Regions from separate parts of the Cytobacillus sp. QJM3NY_8 genome, predicted to be linked through region 1. Evidence: a T-box and tRNA genes for the amino acid it is inferred to sense, from the RefSeq annotation. Region 1 holds a T-box; the other regions hold tRNA genes.

Region 1 (7,357 bases):
TGGAAAGGTACTGTCGGGGGGATTGGCAGGAAGATGGCCGAGCTATTTGCCAAAGAAGGCATTGACTTAAGTGAGGTCCAAACCGTGATTGGCCCTTCCATTTGCGGTAATTGTTATATAGTTGATGACCATGTTATTTCAAAAGTGCAAAAAATACTAGAAGATGTCGATATTAAGCCATATAATCAAATTAGTGACAATCAATTCCAGCTTGATTTGAAAGAACTAAACCGGACAATTCTGACAAATGCAGGAATTCCTCATGAAAATATTATGATTACTGATTATTGCACAAGCTGTCATGAAAACTATTTTTTCTCCCACAGAAGAGATAGGGGAAAGACGGGCAGAATGATGAGCTTTATTGGCTGGAAGGAGGAAGTCGGAAGCTAAATGAGAGTAAAAGATAATTTAAAGCAAATTGAGTCAGCTATAAAGGAAGCGTGCATAAAGGCCAACCGTAAGCCAGAAGAAATTACCCTCATTGCTGTTACTAAGTATGTATCAGCCGAACGGGCACAAGAAGCACTTGAAGCAGGAATTGTTCATTTAGGTGAAAATAGGGATGAAGGACTGCTTGCCAAGTGGGATGTGTTAAAGGACAAGCCGACATGGCATTTTATTGGAACGCTGCAAACGCGCAAAGTGAAAAATATAATTGATAAAGTTGATTATATCCATTCACTGGACAGGCTTTCCCTCGCAAAGGAAATCGACAAGCGGGCTGATCGAAAGATAAATTGTTTTGTTCAGGTTAATGTCTCAGGGGAAGAGTCGAAACAGGGAATAAATCCTGAAGAGGTAGCTGACTTTATTTCATGCCTGGCTGATTATAAAAATCTCAATGTTATCGGCCTTATGACAATGGCACCTCTTTCAGATGACGAGGAATTGCTTCGTTCCTGTTTCCGGAAGCTAAAGAACCTGCAAACAAAGGTGAAAGATCTGGGGTTTGATTTTGCTCCTTGTACTGAGCTTTCAATGGGCATGTCTAATGATTTTTCCCTGGCAATTGAAGAAGGTGCCACAATGGTGAGGATTGGTAATGCTTTAGTAGGTCAAAAGAGTCAGGAGGTTTGATAAAATGAGTATAAAATCAAAATTTAAAACATTTTTCTTCCTGGATGATGAATATGACTATAAGGAAGAGGAAATCATCGAAGAAGAAAGAGAGCCGGTGAAGCAGGTGCAGAAGCAGCAGCCAGTTCAAAAACAAAACATCGTCAGCCTCCAAAGTGTGCAGAAATCTTCTAAAGTAGTTCTTGTTGAACCGCGTGTTTATGCAGAAGCACAGGATATTGCGGATCAGCTGAAAAACAGAAGAGCTGTTGTTGTCAATCTGCAGAGAATAGAAAAAGATCAGGCAAAGCGGATTGTTGACTTCCTTAGCGGAACCGTTTATGCCATCGGCGGAGATATTCAAAAGATTGGAACTGATATTTTTCTATGTACCCCTGACAATGTTGAGGTATCAGGAAACATCTCTCAGCTGATGAAAGAACAAGAATTAGAAAATACGAGGTGGTAGCATTTAATGGAATTAGTATTTGGGATATTGTCATCTGCAATTTATTATTACTCGTGGGCACTGATTATTTATATTTTGCTGTCCTGGTTCCCTAATGCCAGGGAATCAGCTTTTGGCCAGTTTCTTGCAAGGATTTGTGAACCGTACCTTGAGCCATTCCGCAAAATCATACCTCCGCTTGGAATGATTGATATCTCTCCTATTGTGGCTATCTTAGTTTTGCGATTTGCCACTGGAGGTTTGCAGCAGCTTTTTTATTGGATTTCATAAGACTACAAACAGGGCTATCAAATGGCCCTTTTTTATTTGTGTAAAAAGGAGGTTCCTTAAAGATGACCATTTATCAGCACTTCCGGCCGGAAGAAAAAGAATTTATCGATCAGGTTCTTAACTGGAAAGACCTTGTAGAAAATACATATGCACCAAAGCTTACTGATTTTCTTGACCCAAGGGAGCAGCAAATCCTTAAAAGCGTCATAGGGCAGCATGCCGGAATCTTATTTGCTTTATTTGGCGGAACTCCAAATGCTGAGAGAAAGAGAGCCCTCATATTTCCGGATTACTATGAAAGCGATGAGGGAGATTTTCAAATTCGGCTGTTTGAACTGGAATACCCAAAAAAGTTTGTCACCATAGAACACCCGCAAGTCCTGGGCAGTCTAATGTCTCTAGGGCTAAAAAGAGGGAAATTCGGTGATATCCTTTTTGAAGACGACAGAATCCAGTTTTTTGCAGCACAAGAAATTGAAGATTACATCAGCCTGCAGCTGCAGTCAATTGGCAGAGCTTCCGTGTCCCTGAAAAAACTGCCCTTTTCAGAGGCAATCCAATCAGCAGAAGTGTGGAAAGAAAGCTCCATCACCTCTTCATCCCTGAGATTGGATACAGTCATCTCAGCCATCTACAATATCTCCAGGCAAAAATCCCAGCTCTATATCCAGCAGGGATTAGTCAAAGTCAATTGGACGCAAATAGAAAACCCCTCATTTGAATGCCAGCAAAGCGACATCATCTCAGTCAGGGGTCAAGGCCGTTCCAAAATCATAGATATAGATGGGAAAACAAAGAAGGACAAATGGAGGATTATTGCTGGGAGGCAGAGATAGCCTATATGCGAAGTATGGAGCGAGACTACTGGGGTCAGCGCACTCAGGAGGCTGCCGGAAGCCCGCCGTCGCTGAGTGCCTGCAGCGGAAGTCAACACTTAAGCAAACAGATAAAATTTTTTATAATCTTGAAGGAATTTGAAACAACCTGTCGAATAAATAATCAAAAGACTACGGAGTCTGCTATAATTAAAATGAACCAGCAGGCTCAAACCAATTTACATAAGATCAACAGACCTGGGAGGTGGCACACATGCCATTAACACCGTTAGATATTCATAACAAGGAATTCAGCAAAGGATTCCGCGGTTATGACGAAGATGAAGTAAACGAATTCCTCGACCAGATCATAAAGGACTACGAAATCCTGATCAGGGAAAAAAAGGAGCTTGAAGAAAAGCTCAATGATACAAACGAACGCATAGGCCACTTTACTACAATTGAAGAAACACTTAATAAATCTATTGTGGTTGCACAGGAAGCAGCAGAGGAAGTAAAGCGCAATGCCCATAAAGAAGCGAAGCTAATCATTAAAGAAGCTGAAAAGAATGCTGACAGAATTGTGAACGAATCCCTGTCTAAAGCGAGAAAAATCGCACTGGATATTGAAGATTTAAAGAAACAGTCCAAAGTATTCCGAACACGTTTCAAGATGCTTGTTGAAGCACAGCTGGATATGCTAAACAACGATGATTGGGATCATTTAATGGAATATAAGCTGGATTCCACTGAACTTAAGTCATTAAGAGAAGAAGAAGAATCACTGGCTTGACGAAAGCTGGAAATATCGCATATAATTTTAAAACAAAGTAAAATACGATGTTTATCAACAATGAGAGGGACAGTACAGTCTTTCAAAGCTTATGTACAGAATGGCATTCTTACTCTGTAAGCGAGCCGGGGATGGTGGAAGCCCGGGTATAAGCAAAAGCTGGAAAATCACCCTTGAGTTCCTTGCCGAACGTATAACCATCAGTAGGCCAAGGCGGTTCATTCACGTTAAGAATTCTTTGAGCGGATGAAACATAATCATTTTTCATCTACAAGGGTGGTACCGCGGGAGAATACAACCTTCTCGTCCCTTTTTGGGATGGGAAGGTTTTTTTTGTATTTTACTGTGGTTTTTATCAGCTCTCATTGGCTATCATGGTATTTAATGAGTTATAAACAGGAGGCAAAGGAATGGATTACAAAGATAGTTTATTAATGCCAAAAACCGAATTCCCAATGCGCGGCAATCTTCCAAAGCGCGAACCAGAAATTCAGGCAAAATGGGAAGAGATGAATATTTATGAGAAGGTCCAGGAACGGACCAAAGGCCGTCCAATGTTTGTTCTGCATGATGGTCCTCCATATGCGAATGGCGACATCCACATCGGCCATGCGCTGAATAAAATCTTAAAGGATTTCATCGTACGCTCTAAGTCAATGACTGGCTATAATGCTCCATATGTTCCTGGCTGGGATACACATGGTTTGCCAATTGAGCAGGCCTTGACAAACAAAGGCGTAAAGCGTAAAGAAATGAGTATTGCTGAGTTCCGCAAGCTTTGTGAAGAGTATGCATACGAGCAGATTGACAGCCAGCGCGGTCAATTTAAGCGCTTAGGCGTCCGCGGTGACTGGGAGAATCCATACATCACTCTAAAGCCTGAGTACGAAGCCCAGCAAATAAAAGTATTTGGGGAAATGGCGAAAAAAGGCTATATCTACAAAGGTAAAAAGCCTGTATATTGGTCACCATCATCTGAATCAGCTCTGGCTGAAGCTGAAATTGAGTATAAAGATAAGCGTTCACCGTCCATCTATGTTGCTTTTAAAGTAAAAGATGGCAAGAACGTATTAGATCAGGACACTCATATTGTCATCTGGACTACTACTCCATGGACTATTCCGGCAAACCTTGGAATTTCAATTCATCCGGACCTTACCTATAGTGTAGTTGAGGCAAACAGCAAAAAGTTTATGGTTGCTGAAGATTTACTGGCTTCAGTGGCTAAAGAATTTGAATGGGAAGACTATAAAGTTGTCCAATCAGTAAAAGGGACCGACCTCGAAAATGTAGTTGCCGAGCATCCCCTTTATGGCCGTGATTCCCTTGTCATGCTGGGTGAGCATGTTACAACTGATGCTGGTACTGGGTGTGTTCACACTGCTCCTGGCCATGGGGAAGACGATTTCCATGTAGGCATGAAATACGGGTTAGACGTATTATGCCCGGTTGATGATAAAGGAAACATGACTAGTGAAGCTCCTGGCTTTGAAGGTTTATTCTATGATGCAGCCAATAAGCCGATTACTGAAAAACTTGAGGAAGCCGGGGCTTTATTAAAACTTACTTTTATTACTCACTCTTATCCGCATGACTGGAGAACGAAAAAACCAGTTATTTTCCGTGCTACTGCCCAATGGTTTGCATCCATTAAAGATTTCCGCAATGAACTTCTGGAAGCTGTTAAGGAAACAAATTGGTATCCTGCATGGGGCGAGACAAGACTATTTAACATGGTCAGGGACCGCGGTGATTGGTGCATCTCCCGACAGCGTGTATGGGGCGTGCCAATTCCTGTCTTTTATGCGGAAAATGGAGAAGAAATTATCACAGATGAAACAATTGAACATGTGTCTAATCTTTTCCGTGAACATGGTTCGAACATCTGGTTCGAGAGAGAAGCGAAAGAACTGCTGCCTGAAGGATTTACACATCCAGGAAGCCCGAATGGCCAGTTTACAAAAGAAACGGATATCATGGACGTGTGGTTTGATTCCGGTTCTTCCCATCAGGCAGTTCTTTTAGAGCGCGACGATTTACAGCGTCCTGCAGATTTATACCTTGAAGGCTCTGATCAATACCGAGGCTGGTTTAACTCTTCACTTTCAACTGCTGTAGCAGTAACAGGCAAAGCTCCTTATAAAGGTGTCCTGAGCCACGGGTTCACACTTGATGGCGAAGGAAGAAAAATGAGTAAATCCATCGGAAACGTAGTTGTTCCGGCAAAAGTCATGAATCAGCTTGGTGCTGACATTCTGCGTTTATGGGTGGCGTCAGTTGATTATCAGGCAGATGTCCGGGTATCTGATGCTATTCTGAAGCAGGTTGCAGAAGTATATAGAAAGATCCGCAATACGTTCCGCTTCTTGCTTGGAAATCTGGATGATTTTAACCCGGCAACAGACTCGGTTTCATTTGAAAACCTGCGTGAAGTTGACCAGTTTATGCTTGTTAAGCTGAATAAACTGATCAAGAATGTTCGCGAGTCTTATGACCGCTATGAATTTGCCAGCATCTACCATGCTGTCAATAATTTCTGTACATTGGATCTAAGTGCATTCTATCTTGATTTTGCTAAAGATGTCCTATACATTGAAGCGAAAGATAATGCAGAACGCCGTGCTATCCAAACTGTTTTATATGAGAGCCTTATTGCTTTGACAAAACTTGTTGCACCTATCCTTTCCCATACTTCAGATGAAGTTTGGAGCTTTATTCCGAATGTGAAGGAAGTAAGTGTACAATTGACGGATATGCCTGAATATCAAGAGCTTCCGAACGCGAAACAGCTGGAAGAAAAGTGGACTGCATTTATGAAGCTTCGCAATGATGTTCTTAAAGCATTGGAGGAAGCGCGTAATGAAAAGGTGATCGGCAAATCTCTGACTGCTAAAGTGACACTTTATGTAAACGATCAAGCAAAGAGCCTGCTGGATTCAATTCAGGAAAATCTTCAGCAAATCTTTATCGTTTCTGGATTTGAGGTTGCAGGCAGCCTGTCAGATGCACCTGAAAATGCCGTGAAATTTGAAAATACTGCAATTGTGGTTTCCAAAGCAGAAGGCGAAACATGTGATCGCTGCTGGACAGTTACTCCAGAAGTTGGCCAGACAGAAGGCTATGACACTCTTTGCCCCCGCTGTGCTGAGGTTGTAAAGAATAATTATAGCCACTTGGCTTAAATACCTGCAGTCCCTCAAATATTTGGGGGACTGTTTTTTTGATAAATGACGTTCTTTTTTATCCTAAGGCGAATGCGAAATCCATTTTATAAATAATTCCACCTTCACTAAATGTTGTGCCGTTTGCTAAAAGTTTGCCCGTGTCTGAAATCCGTTCCGAGAAGATAATAAAGTAAACATTATAGAACGGAGGAAACTGCATGGATGCAAAGGCAGAAGGGCTATATACAGAACTCCGTAATACAAGACAGGAAATATTGGAAAGACTAATGGAAGGCAATAGTTCCGCTTTGATAAAACCTATTTTATTGGAAGAACTGCATGATATCGAGCAAACACTCAGCAAAATTGAAACTGGAAGCTTTGGCATATGTGAAATTTCAGGTGAGCTGCTCCCGTCAGATTTGCTTCATATGATCCCTACTTTAAAAACAATGGAGGATTGCAGCAGGCTTGGGAAATTCTACAGAAAATCTATTTTCCACTGAGTTTAGGCGTGTGCTGTGTTTTTTATTCAGTTTGTGCTAAAATGCAAAGGTAATGATATGAGATTTGGGGGTTGCCTTTGTGTTTTATTACATAATTGCATTGTTCGTGATAGCACTTGATCAGTTTACGAAATGGCTGATTGTTAAGAACTTTGAATTAGGGGAAAGTGTTAAAGTTATTGAGGACTTTCTTTATATTACATCGCACCGCAACCGTGGCGCTGCCTGGGGCATCCTGCAGGGGCAAATGTGGTTTTTCTACGTAATAACCGTTATTGTCA
Region 2 (7,357 bases), 1.8 Mb from region 1:
ACAGTCTGCAGACATCAAGCCGCTGATGCAAAAAATCGAACAGCTTCAGCATGAGCTGGCGGAATTAAAGAAAAACGGCATAGCGGTGAAAGATGATGGAGCTCCTGCTGTACAGAAAAAACCGCAGAGAAGTTCACGTAAAGGATTCCAGGCACCAGTAGGAAAAGTGAATGAAGTCCTGAAGCAGGCAACGAAAAACGACCTGGTGGCTGTAAAAAGCCGCTGGGGTGAAATGCTGAATCTGCTTGTTCAAAACCAGATGCGCTCTCAGGCAGCGCTTCTCAATGAAGCAGAACCTGTTGCCGCATCCGAAACAGCTCTTATCGTAAAGTTCAAATATGAAATCCACTGTCAGATGGCCATGGATAATGCGAAATTCCTGGATACACTGGCGAATGTCATGTTTGAGCTATTAGGCAAGAGATTGCAGCTGGTTGGCATTCCGGATGAACAATGGCAAAGTGTCAGGGAGGATTTCCTGCGCAGCCAGCGTGACGGAGATGAGTCTGGTGAGGGCTTCGGCAGAAATGAGGAAGAGCCCCATGTGGCTGAAGCGGTCAAATTATTTGGCGCTGAACTAATTGAAATTAAAGAATAGAAAATAGCTGGAGGTATGTAAAATGCGCGGTGGAATGGGAAATATGCAAAATATGATGAAACAAATGCAGAAAATGCAAAAGAAGATGGCTCAGGCACAGGAAGAGCTTGGCGAAAAAAGAATTGAAGGAACAGCTGGCGGCGGAATGGTGACTGTCATTGTATCCGGACATAAACAAGTATTAGAAGTAAACATCAAAGAAGAAGTTGTTGATCCGGAAGATATTGATATGCTTCAGGACCTTGTTCTGGCGGCAACGAACGATGCACTGAAAAAAGCGGATGACTTAACAAACGACACAATGGGCCAATTTACTAAAGGAATGAACCTGCCGGGAATGTTTTAATAAAACGTCCTGAACGAGTGCTTTCTTGCATGTTTTATCTATAATAGAGGTATGCACGAAAGAACGGACAGGCTGAGCGCCAGCGAACATAGACTGATGGGAATCTTCATCAGTCAGTCATGCTCGCGGCGCTTTTCCTTTTCATATAGGAGGAATTATACATGCACTATCCTGAACCAATATCAAAGCTGATTGACAGCTTTATGAAATTGCCCGGAATCGGCCCAAAAACGGCTGCGCGTCTGGCGTTTTTTGTTTTAAGTATGAAAGAAGATACTGTGCTGGATTTTGCCAAGGCGCTTGTCAATGCGAAAAGAAATTTATCTTACTGCTCTGTCTGCGGCCATATCACTGATCAGGACCCGTGTTATATTTGTGAGGACCAGAGACGCGACCGGTCAGTAATCTGTGTGGTCCAGGATCCGAAAGATGTTATTGCCATGGAAAAGATGAAGGAATATAACGGACTTTATCATGTCCTTCACGGAGCCATTTCACCGATGGATGGAATAGGGCCGGAAGATATCAATATTCCTGATTTATTGAAAAGGCTTCAGGATGAAACAGTACAGGAAATTATTCTTGCCACCAATCCTAATATCGAAGGGGAAGCAACAGCCATGTATATCTCCCGCCTGATTAAGCCATCCGGCATAAAGGCTACCCGGATTGCCCATGGCCTGCCAGTGGGCGGAGACTTAGAGTATGCTGATGAAGTAACGCTATCAAAAGCATTAGAAGGCAGAAGAGAAGTTTAAGTACGGAGGCGGAATTTATGTTTTTTCGCAGGAAAGGATGGCTTCGAAGCGAGTTTGATGAGAAGCTTTTGGAGCAGCTGAACAGATTGAAAACAGATTGGAACAACCAGAAATCGCTAGTGGAAAAGAGCTTTGATCCATCCCCGGAAGCAATCAGCCAGGCGAAGCTGGCCGAAGCTAAGTACTTTTTTCTTTTCAGGGAAGCTAAAAAGAGAAATGTAAGAGTCAGAATGTAGTTTGTTCCCATTGCGGAAAGAAAATCAATCATTACAAAATACTTGTCCTCCTCCAAGGTCTTTTTTGTACGCGCTAATCATAAATTAGTAGTACAAGTTTCCTGAAAGGAGGATTTTTCTTTTGGACCCTATTGCAGTGATCTCCATTTTAGGAGGGTTAATCTTATTGCTTCTATTTATAGGAGCTCCAGTAAAGCCAGTAAGATTTATAGGGCAGGGAGCCATTAAACTGATCATAGGAGCCCTCTTTCTATTTTTCTTAAATGCATTCGGCAATCAGGCTGGCATACATGTTCCCATAAACCTGGCCACTTCGGCCATTTCCGGATTTCTAGGCATTCCTGGATTGTTTGCACTCGTTGCCATACAGACATGGATTATTTAATTGTACAGCCGTTTAATGCGGCTTTTTTCTTTTTTAATTTTTTTTAGTGATTCTGTTGACAGTTCTTTTTAACGGTGGTAATATATTAAAAGTCGTCACCACGACGCGATAAAAACATCTTAAAAAAGATGTTGACATTGATTCGTGAGAATGATATATTAATAAAGTCGCCTCAAGCGGCGGATTGATCTTTGAAAACTGAACGAACAAAAACGTCAACGTTAATTCTTTAGTCTTTTTTGAAAAGACAACTTATGAGCTTAATCAACTCTTATATGGAGAGTTTGATCCTGGCTCAGGACGAACGCTGGCGGCGTGCCTAATACATGCAAGTCGAGCGGACAGATGGGAGCTTGCTCCCTGAAGTCAGCGGCGGACGGGTGAGTAACACGTGGGCAACCTGCCTGTAAGACTGGGATAACTCCGGGAAACCGGGGCTAATACCGGATAATTCTTTTCCTCACATGAGGGAAAGCTGAAAGATGGTTTCGGCTATCACTTACAGATGGGCCCGCGGCGCATTAGCTAGTTGGTGAGGTAACGGCTCACCAAGGCAACGATGCGTAGCCGACCTGAGAGGGTGATCGGCCACACTGGGACTGAGACACGGCCCAGACTCCTACGGGAGGCAGCAGTAGGGAATCTTCCGCAATGGACGAAAGTCTGACGGAGCAACGCCGCGTGAGTGATGAAGGTTTTCGGATCGTAAAACTCTGTTGTTAGGGAAGAACAAGTACCGGAGTAACTGCCGGTACCTTGACGGTACCTAACCAGAAAGCCACGGCTAACTACGTGCCAGCAGCCGCGGTAATACGTAGGTGGCAAGCGTTGTCCGGAATTATTGGGCGTAAAGCGCGCGCAGGCGGTTCCTTAAGTCTGATGTGAAAGCCCCCGGCTCAACCGGGGAGGGTCATTGGAAACTGGGGAACTTGAGTGCAGAAGAGAAGAGTGGAATTCCACGTGTAGCGGTGAAATGCGTAGAGATGTGGAGGAACACCAGTGGCGAAGGCGACTCTTTGGTCTGTAACTGACGCTGAGGCGCGAAAGCGTGGGGAGCAAACAGGATTAGATACCCTGGTAGTCCACGCCGTAAACGATGAGTGCTAAGTGTTAGAGGGTTTCCGCCCTTTAGTGCTGCAGCAAACGCATTAAGCACTCCGCCTGGGGAGTACGGCCGCAAGGCTGAAACTCAAAGGAATTGACGGGGGCCCGCACAAGCGGTGGAGCATGTGGTTTAATTCGAAGCAACGCGAAGAACCTTACCAGGTCTTGACATCTCCTGACAACCCTAGAGATAGGGCGTTCCCCTTCGGGGGACAGGATGACAGGTGGTGCATGGTTGTCGTCAGCTCGTGTCGTGAGATGTTGGGTTAAGTCCCGCAACGAGCGCAACCCTTGATCTTAGTTGCCAGCATTCAGTTGGGCACTCTAAGGTGACTGCCGGTGACAAACCGGAGGAAGGTGGGGATGACGTCAAATCATCATGCCCCTTATGACCTGGGCTACACACGTGCTACAATGGATGGTACAAAGGGCTGCGAGACCGCGAGGTTAAGCGAATCCCATAAAACCATTCTCAGTTCGGATTGCAGGCTGCAACTCGCCTGCATGAAGCCGGAATCGCTAGTAATCGCGGATCAGCATGCCGCGGTGAATACGTTCCCGGGCCTTGTACACACCGCCCGTCACACCACGAGAGTTTGTAACACCCGAAGTCGGTGGGGTAACCTTTTGGAGCCAGCCGCCTAAGGTGGGACAGATGATTGGGGTGAAGTCGTAACAAGGTAGCCGTATCGGAAGGTGCGGCTGGATCACCTCCTTTCTAAGGATATTTACATGAAACGTGACGCGTTTTGTTCGTTCAGTTTTGAGAGTTCAACCTCTCACATTTTAATACTTTACCTATTATGTGGGCCTATAGCTCAGCTGGTTAGAGCGCACGCCTGATAAGCGTGAGGTCGATGGTTCGAGTCCATTTAGGCCCACCATCTCATATAATGGGGCCTTAGCTCAGCTGGGAGAGCGCCTGCTTTGCACGCAGGAGGTCAGCGGTTCGATCCCGCTAGGCTCCACCAACCATAACGAATCCATTCGTTATTTTTTGTTCCTTGAAAACTAGATAATGTTAATGAAGAAGCAATAACCGAGTAATCGCCATCTTAGTTTTTTTCTCTTATTTTGAAAATAAGTAAGAGCACAAACCATGAGGACGATGAGCGGCAAAAGGAGATCAAGGAAGCGACCGAGTGAGCACCGGAGCGAGAGAGCTGACGCAGAGATCCGCAGTCGATCAGCGGCCGAAGTAGGTTAAGTTAGAAAGGGCGCACGGTGAATGCCTTGGCACTAGGAGCCGATGAAGGACGGTACTAACACCGATATGCTTCGGGGAGCTGTAAGTAAGCTTTGATCCGGAGATTTCCGAATGGGGAAACCCCCTATCCGTAATGGGATAGGATCTTTACCTGAATACATAGGGTATAGAAGGCAGACCCGGGGAACTGAAACATCTAAGTACCCGGAGGAAGAGAAAGCAAACGCGATTCCCTGAGTAGCGGCGAGCGAAACGGGATTAGCCCAAACCAAGAGGCTTGCCTCTTGGGGTTGTAGGACACTCTACACGGAGTTACAAAGGAACGAGGTAAATGAACAGGTCTGGAAAGGCCGGCCAGAGAAGGTAAAAGCCCTGTAGTTGAAACTTCGTTCCCTCCAGAGTGGATCCTGAGTACGGCGGGACACGAGAAATCCCGTCGGAAGCAGGGAGGACCATCTCCCAAGGCTAAATACTCCCTAGTGACCGATAGTGAACCAGTACCGTGAGGGAAAGGTGAAAAGCACCCCGGAAGGGGAGTGAAAGAGATCCTGAAACCGTGTGCCTACAAGTAGTTAGAGCCCGTTAATGGGTGATAGCGTGCCTTTTGTAGAATGAACCGGCGAGTTACGATTACATGCGAGGTTAAGTTGATGAGACGGAGCCGCAGCGAAAGCGAGTCTGAATAGGGCGAATGAGTATGTGGTCGTAGACCCGAAACCAGGTGATCTACCCATGTCCAGGGTGAAGTCCAGGTAACACTGGATGGAGGCCCGAACCCACGCACGTTGAAAAGTGCGGGGATGAGGTGTGGGTAGCGGAGAAATTCCAATCGAACTTGGAGATAGCTGGTTCTCTCCGAAATAGCTTTAGGGCTAGCCTCATGTAGTAAGAGTCTTGGAGGTAGAGCACTGTTTGGACTAGGGGCCCCCATCGGGTTACCGAATTCAGACAAACTCCGAATGCCAAAGACTTATCCATGGGAGTCAGACTGCGAGTGATAAGATCCGTAGTCAAGAGGGAAACAGCCCAGACCACCAGCTAAGGTCCCAAAGTATACGTTAAGTGGAAAAGGATGTGGAGTTGCTTAGACAACCAGGATGTTGGCTTAGAAGCAGCCACCATTTAAAGAGTGCGTAATAGCTCACTGGTCGAGTGACTCCGCGCCGAAAATGTACCGGGGCTAAACGTATCACCGAAGCTGTGGATTGACATCTTACGATGTCAGTGGTAGGAGAGCGTTCTAAGGGCGTTGAAGCCAGACCGCAAGGACTGGTGGAGCGCTTAGAAGTGAGAATGCCGGTATGAGTAGCGAAAGATGGGTGAGAATCCCATCCACCGAATGCCTAAGGTTTCCTGAGGAAGGCTCGTCCGCTCAGGGTTAGTCGGGACCTAAGCCGAGGCTGAAAAGCGTAGGCGATGGACAACAGGTTGATATTCCTGTACCACCTCTTTACCGTTTGAGCAATGGGGGGACGCAGGAGGATAGGGTAAGCACGCTGCTGGATTAGCGTGTCCAAGCAGTTAGGCCGGTAACGAGGCAAATCCCGTTACCACATAGGCTGAGCTGTGACGGCGAGGGAAATTTAGTACCGAAGTTCCTGATTCCACACTGCCAAGAAAAGCCTCTAGCGAGGGAAAAGGTGCCCGTACCGCAAACCGACACAGGTAGGCGAGGAGAGAATCCTAAGGTGAGCGAGAGAACTCTCGTTAAGGAACTCGGCAAAATGACCCCGTAACTTCGGGAGAAGGGGTGCTCATTAGGGTGAATAGCCCTGATGAGCCGCAGTGAATAGGCCCAGGCGACTGTTTAGCAAAAACACAGGTCTCTGCGAAGCCGCAAGGCGAAGTATAGGGGCTGACGCCTGCCCGGTGCTGGAAGGTTAAGAGGAGAGGTTAGCGCAAGCGAAGCTTTGAATCGAAGCCCCAGTAAACGGCGGCCGTAACTATAACGGTCCTAAGGTAGCGAAATTCCTTGTCGGGTAAGTTCCGACCCGCACGAAAGGCGTAACGATCTGGGCACTGTCTCAACGAGAGACTCGGTGAAATTATAGTACCTGTGAAGATGCAGGTTACCCGCGACAGGACGGAAAGACCCCGTGGAGCTTTACTGTAGCCTGATATTGAATTTTGGTACAGCTTGTACAGGATAGGTAGGAGCCTGAGAAGCCGGAGCGCCAGCTTCGGTGGAGGCGTCGGTGGGATACTACCCTGGCTGTATTGAAATTCTAACCCGCGCCCCTTATCGGGGCGGGAGACAGTGTCAGGTGGGCAGTTTGACTGGGGCGGTCGCCTCCTAAAAAGTAACGGAGGCGCCCAAAGGTTCCCTCAGAATGGTTGGAAATCATTCGCAGAGTGTAAAGGCACAAGGGAGCTTGACTGCGAGACCTACAAGTCGAGCAGGGACGAAAGTCGGGCTTAGTGATCCGGTGGTTCCGCATGGAAGGGCCATCGCTCAACGGATAAAAGCTACCCCGGGGATAACAGGCTTATCTCCCCCAAGAGTCCACATCGACGGGGAGGTTTGGCACCTCGATGTCGGCTCATCGCATCCTGGGGCTGTAGTCGGTCCCAAGGGTTGGGCTGTTCGCCCATTAAAGCGGTACGCGAGCTGGGTTCAGAACGTCGTGAGACAGTTCGGTCCCTATCCGTCGTGGGCGCAGGAAATTTGAGAGGAGCCGTCCTTAGTACGAGAGGACCGGGATGGACGCACCGCTGGTGTACCA
Region 3 (7,357 bases), 1.8 Mb from region 1:
TCAGCCTATGTGGTAACGGGATTTGCCTCGTTACCGGCCTAACTGCTTGGACACGCTAATCCAGCAGCGTGCTTACCCTATCCTCCTGCGTCCCCCCATTGCTCAAACGGTAAAGAGGTGGTACAGGAATATCAACCTGTTGTCCATCGCCTACGCTTTTCAGCCTCGGCTTAGGTCCCGACTAACCCTGAGCGGACGAGCCTTCCTCAGGAAACCTTAGGCATTCGGTGGATGGGATTCTCACCCATCTTTCGCTACTCATACCGGCATTCTCACTTCTAAGCGCTCCACCAGTCCTTGCGGTCTGGCTTCAACGCCCTTAGAACGCTCTCCTACCACTGACATCGTAAGATGTCAATCCACAGCTTCGGTGATACGTTTAGCCCCGGTACATTTTCGGCGCGGAGTCACTCGACCAGTGAGCTATTACGCACTCTTTAAATGGTGGCTGCTTCTAAGCCAACATCCTGGTTGTCTAAGCAACTCCACATCCTTTTCCACTTAACGTATACTTTGGGACCTTAGCTGGTGGTCTGGGCTGTTTCCCTCTTGACTACGGATCTTATCACTCGCAGTCTGACTCCCATGGATAAGTCTTTGGCATTCGGAGTTTGTCTGAATTCGGTAACCCGATGGGGGCCCCTAGTCCAAACAGTGCTCTACCTCCAAGACTCTTACTACATGAGGCTAGCCCTAAAGCTATTTCGGAGAGAACCAGCTATCTCCAAGTTCGATTGGAATTTCTCCGCTACCCACACCTCATCCCCGCACTTTTCAACGTGCGTGGGTTCGGGCCTCCATCCAGTGTTACCTGGACTTCACCCTGGACATGGGTAGATCACCTGGTTTCGGGTCTACGACCACATACTCATTCGCCCTATTCAGACTCGCTTTCGCTGCGGCTCCGTCTCATCAACTTAACCTCGCATGTAATCGTAACTCGCCGGTTCATTCTACAAAAGGCACGCTATCACCCATTAACGGGCTCTAACTACTTGTAGGCACACGGTTTCAGGATCTCTTTCACTCCCCTTCCGGGGTGCTTTTCACCTTTCCCTCACGGTACTGGTTCACTATCGGTCACTAGGGAGTATTTAGCCTTGGGAGATGGTCCTCCCTGCTTCCGACGGGATTTCTCGTGTCCCGCCGTACTCAGGATCCACTCTGGAGGGAACGAAGTTTCAACTACAGGGCTTTTACCTTCTCTGGCCGGCCTTTCCAGACCTGTTCATTTACCTCGTTCCTTTGTAACTCCGTGTAGAGTGTCCTACAACCCCAAGAGGCAAGCCTCTTGGTTTGGGCTAATCCCGTTTCGCTCGCCGCTACTCAGGGAATCGCGTTTGCTTTCTCTTCCTCCGGGTACTTAGATGTTTCAGTTCCCCGGGTCTGCCTTCTATACCCTATGTATTCAGGTAAAGATCCTATCCCATTACGGATAGGGGGTTTCCCCATTCGGAAATCTCCGGATCAAAGCTTACTTACAGCTCCCCGAAGCATATCGGTGTTAGTACCGTCCTTCATCGGCTCCTAGTGCCAAGGCATTCACCGTGCGCCCTTTCTAACTTAACCTACTTCGGCCGCTGATCGACTGCGGATCTCTGCGTCAGCTCTCTCGCTCCGCTCCTCACGTACTGAAGTACGCTCCGGTGCTCACTCGGTCGCTTCCTTGATCTCCTTGCCGCTCATCGTCCTCATGGTTTGTGCTCTTACTTATTTTCAAAATAAGAGAAAAAAACTAAGATGGCGATTACTCGGTTATTGCTTCTTCATTAACATTATCTAGTTTTCAAGGAACAAAAAATAACGAATGGATTCGTTATGGTTGGTGGAGCCTAGCGGGATCGAACCGCTGACCTCCTGCGTGCAAAGCAGGCGCTCTCCCAGCTGAGCTAAGGCCCCATTATATGAGATGGTGGGCCTAAATGGACTCGAACCATCGACCTCACGCTTATCAGGCGTGCGCTCTAACCAGCTGAGCTATAGGCCCACATAATAGGTAAAGTATTAAAATGTGAGAGGTTGAACTCTCAAAACTGAACGAACAAAACGCGTCACGTTTCATGTAAATATCCTTAGAAAGGAGGTGATCCAGCCGCACCTTCCGATACGGCTACCTTGTTACGACTTCACCCCAATCATCTGTCCCACCTTAGGCGGCTGGCTCCAAAAGGTTACCCCACCGACTTCGGGTGTTACAAACTCTCGTGGTGTGACGGGCGGTGTGTACAAGGCCCGGGAACGTATTCACCGCGGCATGCTGATCCGCGATTACTAGCGATTCCGGCTTCATGCAGGCGAGTTGCAGCCTGCAATCCGAACTGAGAATGGTTTTATGGGATTCGCTTAACCTCGCGGTCTCGCAGCCCTTTGTACCATCCATTGTAGCACGTGTGTAGCCCAGGTCATAAGGGGCATGATGATTTGACGTCATCCCCACCTTCCTCCGGTTTGTCACCGGCAGTCACCTTAGAGTGCCCAACTGAATGCTGGCAACTAAGATCAAGGGTTGCGCTCGTTGCGGGACTTAACCCAACATCTCACGACACGAGCTGACGACAACCATGCACCACCTGTCATCCTGTCCCCCGAAGGGGAACGCCCTATCTCTAGGGTTGTCAGGAGATGTCAAGACCTGGTAAGGTTCTTCGCGTTGCTTCGAATTAAACCACATGCTCCACCGCTTGTGCGGGCCCCCGTCAATTCCTTTGAGTTTCAGCCTTGCGGCCGTACTCCCCAGGCGGAGTGCTTAATGCGTTTGCTGCAGCACTAAAGGGCGGAAACCCTCTAACACTTAGCACTCATCGTTTACGGCGTGGACTACCAGGGTATCTAATCCTGTTTGCTCCCCACGCTTTCGCGCCTCAGCGTCAGTTACAGACCAAAGAGTCGCCTTCGCCACTGGTGTTCCTCCACATCTCTACGCATTTCACCGCTACACGTGGAATTCCACTCTTCTCTTCTGCACTCAAGTTCCCCAGTTTCCAATGACCCTCCCCGGTTGAGCCGGGGGCTTTCACATCAGACTTAAGGAACCGCCTGCGCGCGCTTTACGCCCAATAATTCCGGACAACGCTTGCCACCTACGTATTACCGCGGCTGCTGGCACGTAGTTAGCCGTGGCTTTCTGGTTAGGTACCGTCAAGGTACCGGCAGTTACTCCGGTACTTGTTCTTCCCTAACAACAGAGTTTTACGATCCGAAAACCTTCATCACTCACGCGGCGTTGCTCCGTCAGACTTTCGTCCATTGCGGAAGATTCCCTACTGCTGCCTCCCGTAGGAGTCTGGGCCGTGTCTCAGTCCCAGTGTGGCCGATCACCCTCTCAGGTCGGCTACGCATCGTTGCCTTGGTGAGCCGTTACCTCACCAACTAGCTAATGCGCCGCGGGCCCATCTGTAAGTGATAGCCGAAACCATCTTTCAGCTTTCCCTCATGTGAGGGAAAGAATTATCCGGTATTAGCCCCGGTTTCCCGGAGTTATCCCAGTCTTACAGGCAGGTTGCCCACGTGTTACTCACCCGTCCGCCGCTGACTTCAGGGAGCAAGCTCCCATCTGTCCGCTCGACTTGCATGTATTAGGCACGCCGCCAGCGTTCGTCCTGAGCCAGGATCAAACTCTCCATATAAGAGTTGATTAAGCTCATAAGTTGTCTTTTCAAAAAAGACTAAAGAATTAACGTTGACGTTTTTGTTCGTTCAGTTTTCAAAGATCAATCTGCCGCTTGAGGCGACTTAATTAATATATCATTTCTGATAATCAATGTCAACAAGTTTTTTTATCTCATCAAATGATGATGTTCATCTCTTGCTGACTTGAATTAGTATACCAGCTCTTATCTATTAATTGCAAGCACTTTTTAATAGAATCTATATCTTTTTTCAAAAGTAAGGTCTGTTTAATTTGTCTGTTGTATTCAGCATCGAGTCTTAGCAGAGCCAAATAAAAAAGACCGCGGTATGCAGTCATTTTAATACTTCATCAATATATAACTGGCGGTTTTTCTCTAATTGAATTATTTCGCCGGTTTCTACCAGTTTCACAAGCGGTCTCGTAGGTGATTTACCTTCTATAAAAAGTATTTCTGCCGTCTGGCCATCTGAGAGCTTCACCATACTGCCAATGGAAAAGTTCATGATGCCGGAACCCAGAGCTTGAATGGATGGGATGTCATATTTGCCGAAGCTATCCTGAATCAGCATTTCAAGCACTTTAAATGGAGATTGTTTCCGTCTGTAGAGTCTTTGAGAGGTCATAGCATGAAATGCATCCGCTGCGGCAATGATTCTCCCAGCCTGATTGATTTTGCTGCTTTGTTCTCCAAACGGATAGCCGCTGCCATCCAGCCGCTCATGGTGCTGGATAATGCCGATTTTAGTGCTTTCTCTTAATAGAGATATATTCTGAACCATTTTAAAGCTAAGGGTTGAATGCCTTTTTATTTCTTCAAATTCTTCGGAGTTTAATGAAGTGCTTTTATGCAGGATGGATGGGTTTATCTTCGCCATACCTGCATCTGCCAGGCAGCCTCCCAGGGCAAGCTGGACAATTTCCCCCTTATTCAAACTCAGTTTTTTCCCTATAAAGGCACTGATCATTCCCACGGCTACAGAATGCTGATATAAATAATCTTCATTCGTAGAAAGGTGATGCAGGGAGAAGATTCCGGAGGGGCTTTTCTCCATTTTTTCAATCAGCGGAATCATAATATTTCTTATTTTTGCAATATCCACCGGAAGACCTGATTGCCAGGACACAAATTCTCTTTTGAAGTTTTGAACACCTGTTAAGAATGTATTTAAAAAACCTAATTCATTTGATTCTGTCAGTTCCTCAGCTTCTTCCAAGCTTCCTGCAGAAGCAAAAGGCTTTCCGTTAACCATGGTGGTTTCAACTTCCGCTTCATCAATCAGGAATATTTTCATAATATCCAGCAGTTCCTTCGTCAGCACTGTTTTTTGGCTGATAATAGGGCGATTCGTCAAACTGAAAACATCCTCTGTTAAAATACAGCCCTCTCTTAATTCCTGTATAGGTACTCGCACCATTTCTACACCCCATATGTAATGAGTCTTTTATACCATTTTACATTATTTGGACAAAAAAAAGGAACACAAATCTGTGTTCCTTAAAATTTATTCTTCGCTATTATCTCCATTTACTTCTTCTTCAGGAAGTGAATTGGCATCTTCAAGAGGCTTTGTTAATTCTTCTTCATCTTTTTCCTCTTCTTTTTCAACTTTTGCTACAGTGGATACCGCTTCGTCAGCATCTTCATTTATACGGATGAGTCTGACACCTTGCGTGTTTCTTCCCATAGTGGAAATATCGTTCACTGCCATTCGGATTAGTACGCCGCCTGTTGTAATAAGCATAACGTCTTCTTCTCCTGTGACAGCTTTCATGGAAACGAGGCTTCCGTTCTTATCTGTGATGTTGCAGGTCTTGATTCCTTTACCGCCTCTTCCCTGAACACGGTATTCTCCGGCAGGAGTGCGTTTTCCATAACCGTTTTTGGTTACGATCAGGATCTGGCTGTCATCCTCAAGGACTTCCATCCCAACAACTTCATCACCGGCACTTAAGCTGATTCCTTTAACACCAGTAGCTGTTCTTCCCATTGAACGAACATCTTCTTCTGGGAATCGGATCAGCATGCCATGGCTGGTTCCAATAATGATCTCCTTGCTGCCATCTGTCAGACGCACCGAAATCAATTCATCATCTTCGCGAAGATTCAGGGCAATTAAGCCATTATTACGGATATTGGCAAAGGATGATAATGGTGAACGCTTGGAAATCCCTTGTTTAGTGGTGAAGAACAGGAACCAATCATCGGCAAATTCTTCAACAGGAATAATTGCATTTACCCACTCATCTTTGTCCACTCCAAGAAGGTTAATGATTGGTATTCCTTTCGCAGTACGGCTGAATTCAGGAATTTCATACCCTTTAGCGCGATACACCTTCCCTTTGTTCGTGAAGAAAAGGATGGTATCGTGTGTGGAAGTGGTAATGAGGTGTTCAACAAAGTCATCCTCATTGGTTCCCATTCCCTGGATTCCCCGCCCTCCGCGTTTTTGGGCACGGTAAGTGGAGACAGGAAGACGCTTGATGTATCCCTTATGAGTTAAAGTAAGAACAATATTCTCACGCGGAATTAGATCTTCGTCTTCAATTTGTTCGATGCCGCCGGCAACTATTTCTGTACGGCGTTTATCGTTGAATCTCTCTTTTACTTCGGTTAACTCTTCTCGGATAATTTCCAATACTTTTTCTTCATCAGCCAAAATAGCTTTTAATTCGGCAATCAATGCGACAAGGCTTGAATATTCGTCTTCAATCTTTTCGCGCTCTAAGCCAGTCAAACGCTGGAGACGCATATCTAGGATCGCCTGGGCCTGCTTTTCAGAAAGATTGAACTTGGTCATTAAGCCTTCACGTGCGATATCGGTTGTTTGAGAACTGCGGATAAGGTTGATTACTTCATCCAGATGATCAAGGGCAATCCTTAAACCTTCCAAAATGTGTGCACGGGCTTCTGCCTTTTTCAATTCGAATTCTGTTCTGCGGCGGATTACAACCTTTTGGTGATCCAGATAATGCTGCAGACACTGTTTGAGATTCAGAACCTTAGGCTGGCCATCTACAAGCGCAAGCAGGTTTATCCCGAAGCTTGTCTGCAGAGCCGTCTGTTTATAAAGGTTGTTCAGCAGAACATTGGCATTCGCATCTTTACGGACCTCGATCACAATGCGCATACCGTTTCGATCTGATTCATCACGCAGGTCGGTAATGCCATCAATTCGTTTATCCCGAACCAGTTCGGCAATTTTTTCAATCAGTTTAGCTTTATTCACTTGGTAAGGAATTTCATTAACAATGATAACTTCTTTTCCGTTGGACTTCTGCTCAATTTCCACTTTGGCCCTTAATGTAATGGAACCGCGGCCTGTTTCGTAAGCTTTGCGGATGCCGCTCCGTCCAAGAATGAGACCGGCAGTCGGGAAGTCTGGACCTGGAATGATTTCCATGAGTTCCTGAACAGTGAGATCCGGCTCCTGGCTGATGGCAAGGACTCCATCAATTACTTCGCCAAGCTGATGTGGCGGAATATTGGTCGCCATACCAACTGCAATTCCAGACGTTCCGTTTACGAGAAGGTTTGGGAAACGCGCAGGCATAACAACTGGTTCTTTCTCAGCACCATCATAGTTATCCTGGTAATCAATCGTGTCTTTATTAATATCGCGCAAAAGCTCCATAGAGATTTTGGACATGCGCGCCTCAGTATAACGCATCGCAGCTGCAGCGTCACCATCGACAGACCCGAAGTTTCCGTGTCCATCAACAAGCATA

What was found. A T-box is a leader RNA that pairs with one kind of tRNA and senses whether it is charged. The one in region 1 lies ahead of ileS (isoleucine--tRNA ligase), so its partner is inferred to be a tRNA-Ile.
Region 2: it has a tRNA-Ile gene. The T-box ahead of ileS (isoleucine--tRNA ligase) is inferred to sense a tRNA for this amino acid. The anticodon was not compared.
Region 3: it has a tRNA-Ile gene. The T-box ahead of ileS (isoleucine--tRNA ligase) is inferred to sense a tRNA for this amino acid. The anticodon was not compared.

What each region holds. Positions count from the first base shown of each region.
Region 1 is NZ_CM149681.1:1,833,570-1,840,926, forward strand. Features, by position in the region: gene pgeF (peptidoglycan editing factor PgeF) at 1-393, shown strand, start outside; gene AC0VZ9_RS09625 (YggS family pyridoxal phosphate-dependent enzyme) at 394-1,080, shown strand; gene AC0VZ9_RS09630 (cell division protein SepF) at 1,085-1,528, shown strand; gene AC0VZ9_RS09635 (YggT family protein) at 1,535-1,798, shown strand; gene AC0VZ9_RS09640 (YlmH family RNA-binding protein) at 1,861-2,634, shown strand; gene AC0VZ9_RS09645 (DivIVA domain-containing protein) at 2,888-3,406, shown strand; T-box leader at 3,458-3,720, shown strand; gene ileS (isoleucine--tRNA ligase) at 3,817-6,588, shown strand; gene AC0VZ9_RS09655 (hypothetical protein) at 6,789-7,076, shown strand; gene lspA (signal peptidase II) at 7,156-7,357, shown strand, end outside.
Region 2 is NZ_CM149681.1:30,108-37,464, forward strand. Features, by position in the region: gene dnaX (DNA polymerase III subunit gamma/tau) at 1-598, shown strand, start outside; gene AC0VZ9_RS00140 (YbaB/EbfC family nucleoid-associated protein) at 621-944, shown strand; gene recR (recombination mediator RecR) at 1,106-1,702, shown strand; gene AC0VZ9_RS00150 (YaaL family protein) at 1,720-1,938, shown strand; gene AC0VZ9_RS00155 (pro-sigmaK processing inhibitor BofA family protein) at 2,060-2,323, shown strand; rRNA gene AC0VZ9_RS00160 (16S ribosomal RNA) at 2,596-4,145, shown strand; tRNA gene AC0VZ9_RS00165 (tRNA-Ile) at 4,235-4,311, shown strand; tRNA gene AC0VZ9_RS00170 (tRNA-Ala) at 4,323-4,398, shown strand; rRNA gene AC0VZ9_RS00175 (23S ribosomal RNA) at 4,629-7,357, shown strand, end outside.
Region 3 is NZ_CM149681.1:7,286-14,642, reverse strand. Features, by position in the region: rRNA gene AC0VZ9_RS00060 (23S ribosomal RNA) at 1-1,569, opposite strand, end outside; tRNA gene AC0VZ9_RS00055 (tRNA-Ala) at 1,824-1,899, opposite strand; tRNA gene AC0VZ9_RS00050 (tRNA-Ile) at 1,911-1,987, opposite strand; rRNA gene AC0VZ9_RS00045 (16S ribosomal RNA) at 2,077-3,626, opposite strand; gene AC0VZ9_RS00040 (HD-GYP domain-containing protein) at 3,964-5,046, opposite strand; gene gyrA (DNA gyrase subunit A) at 5,134-7,357, opposite strand, start outside.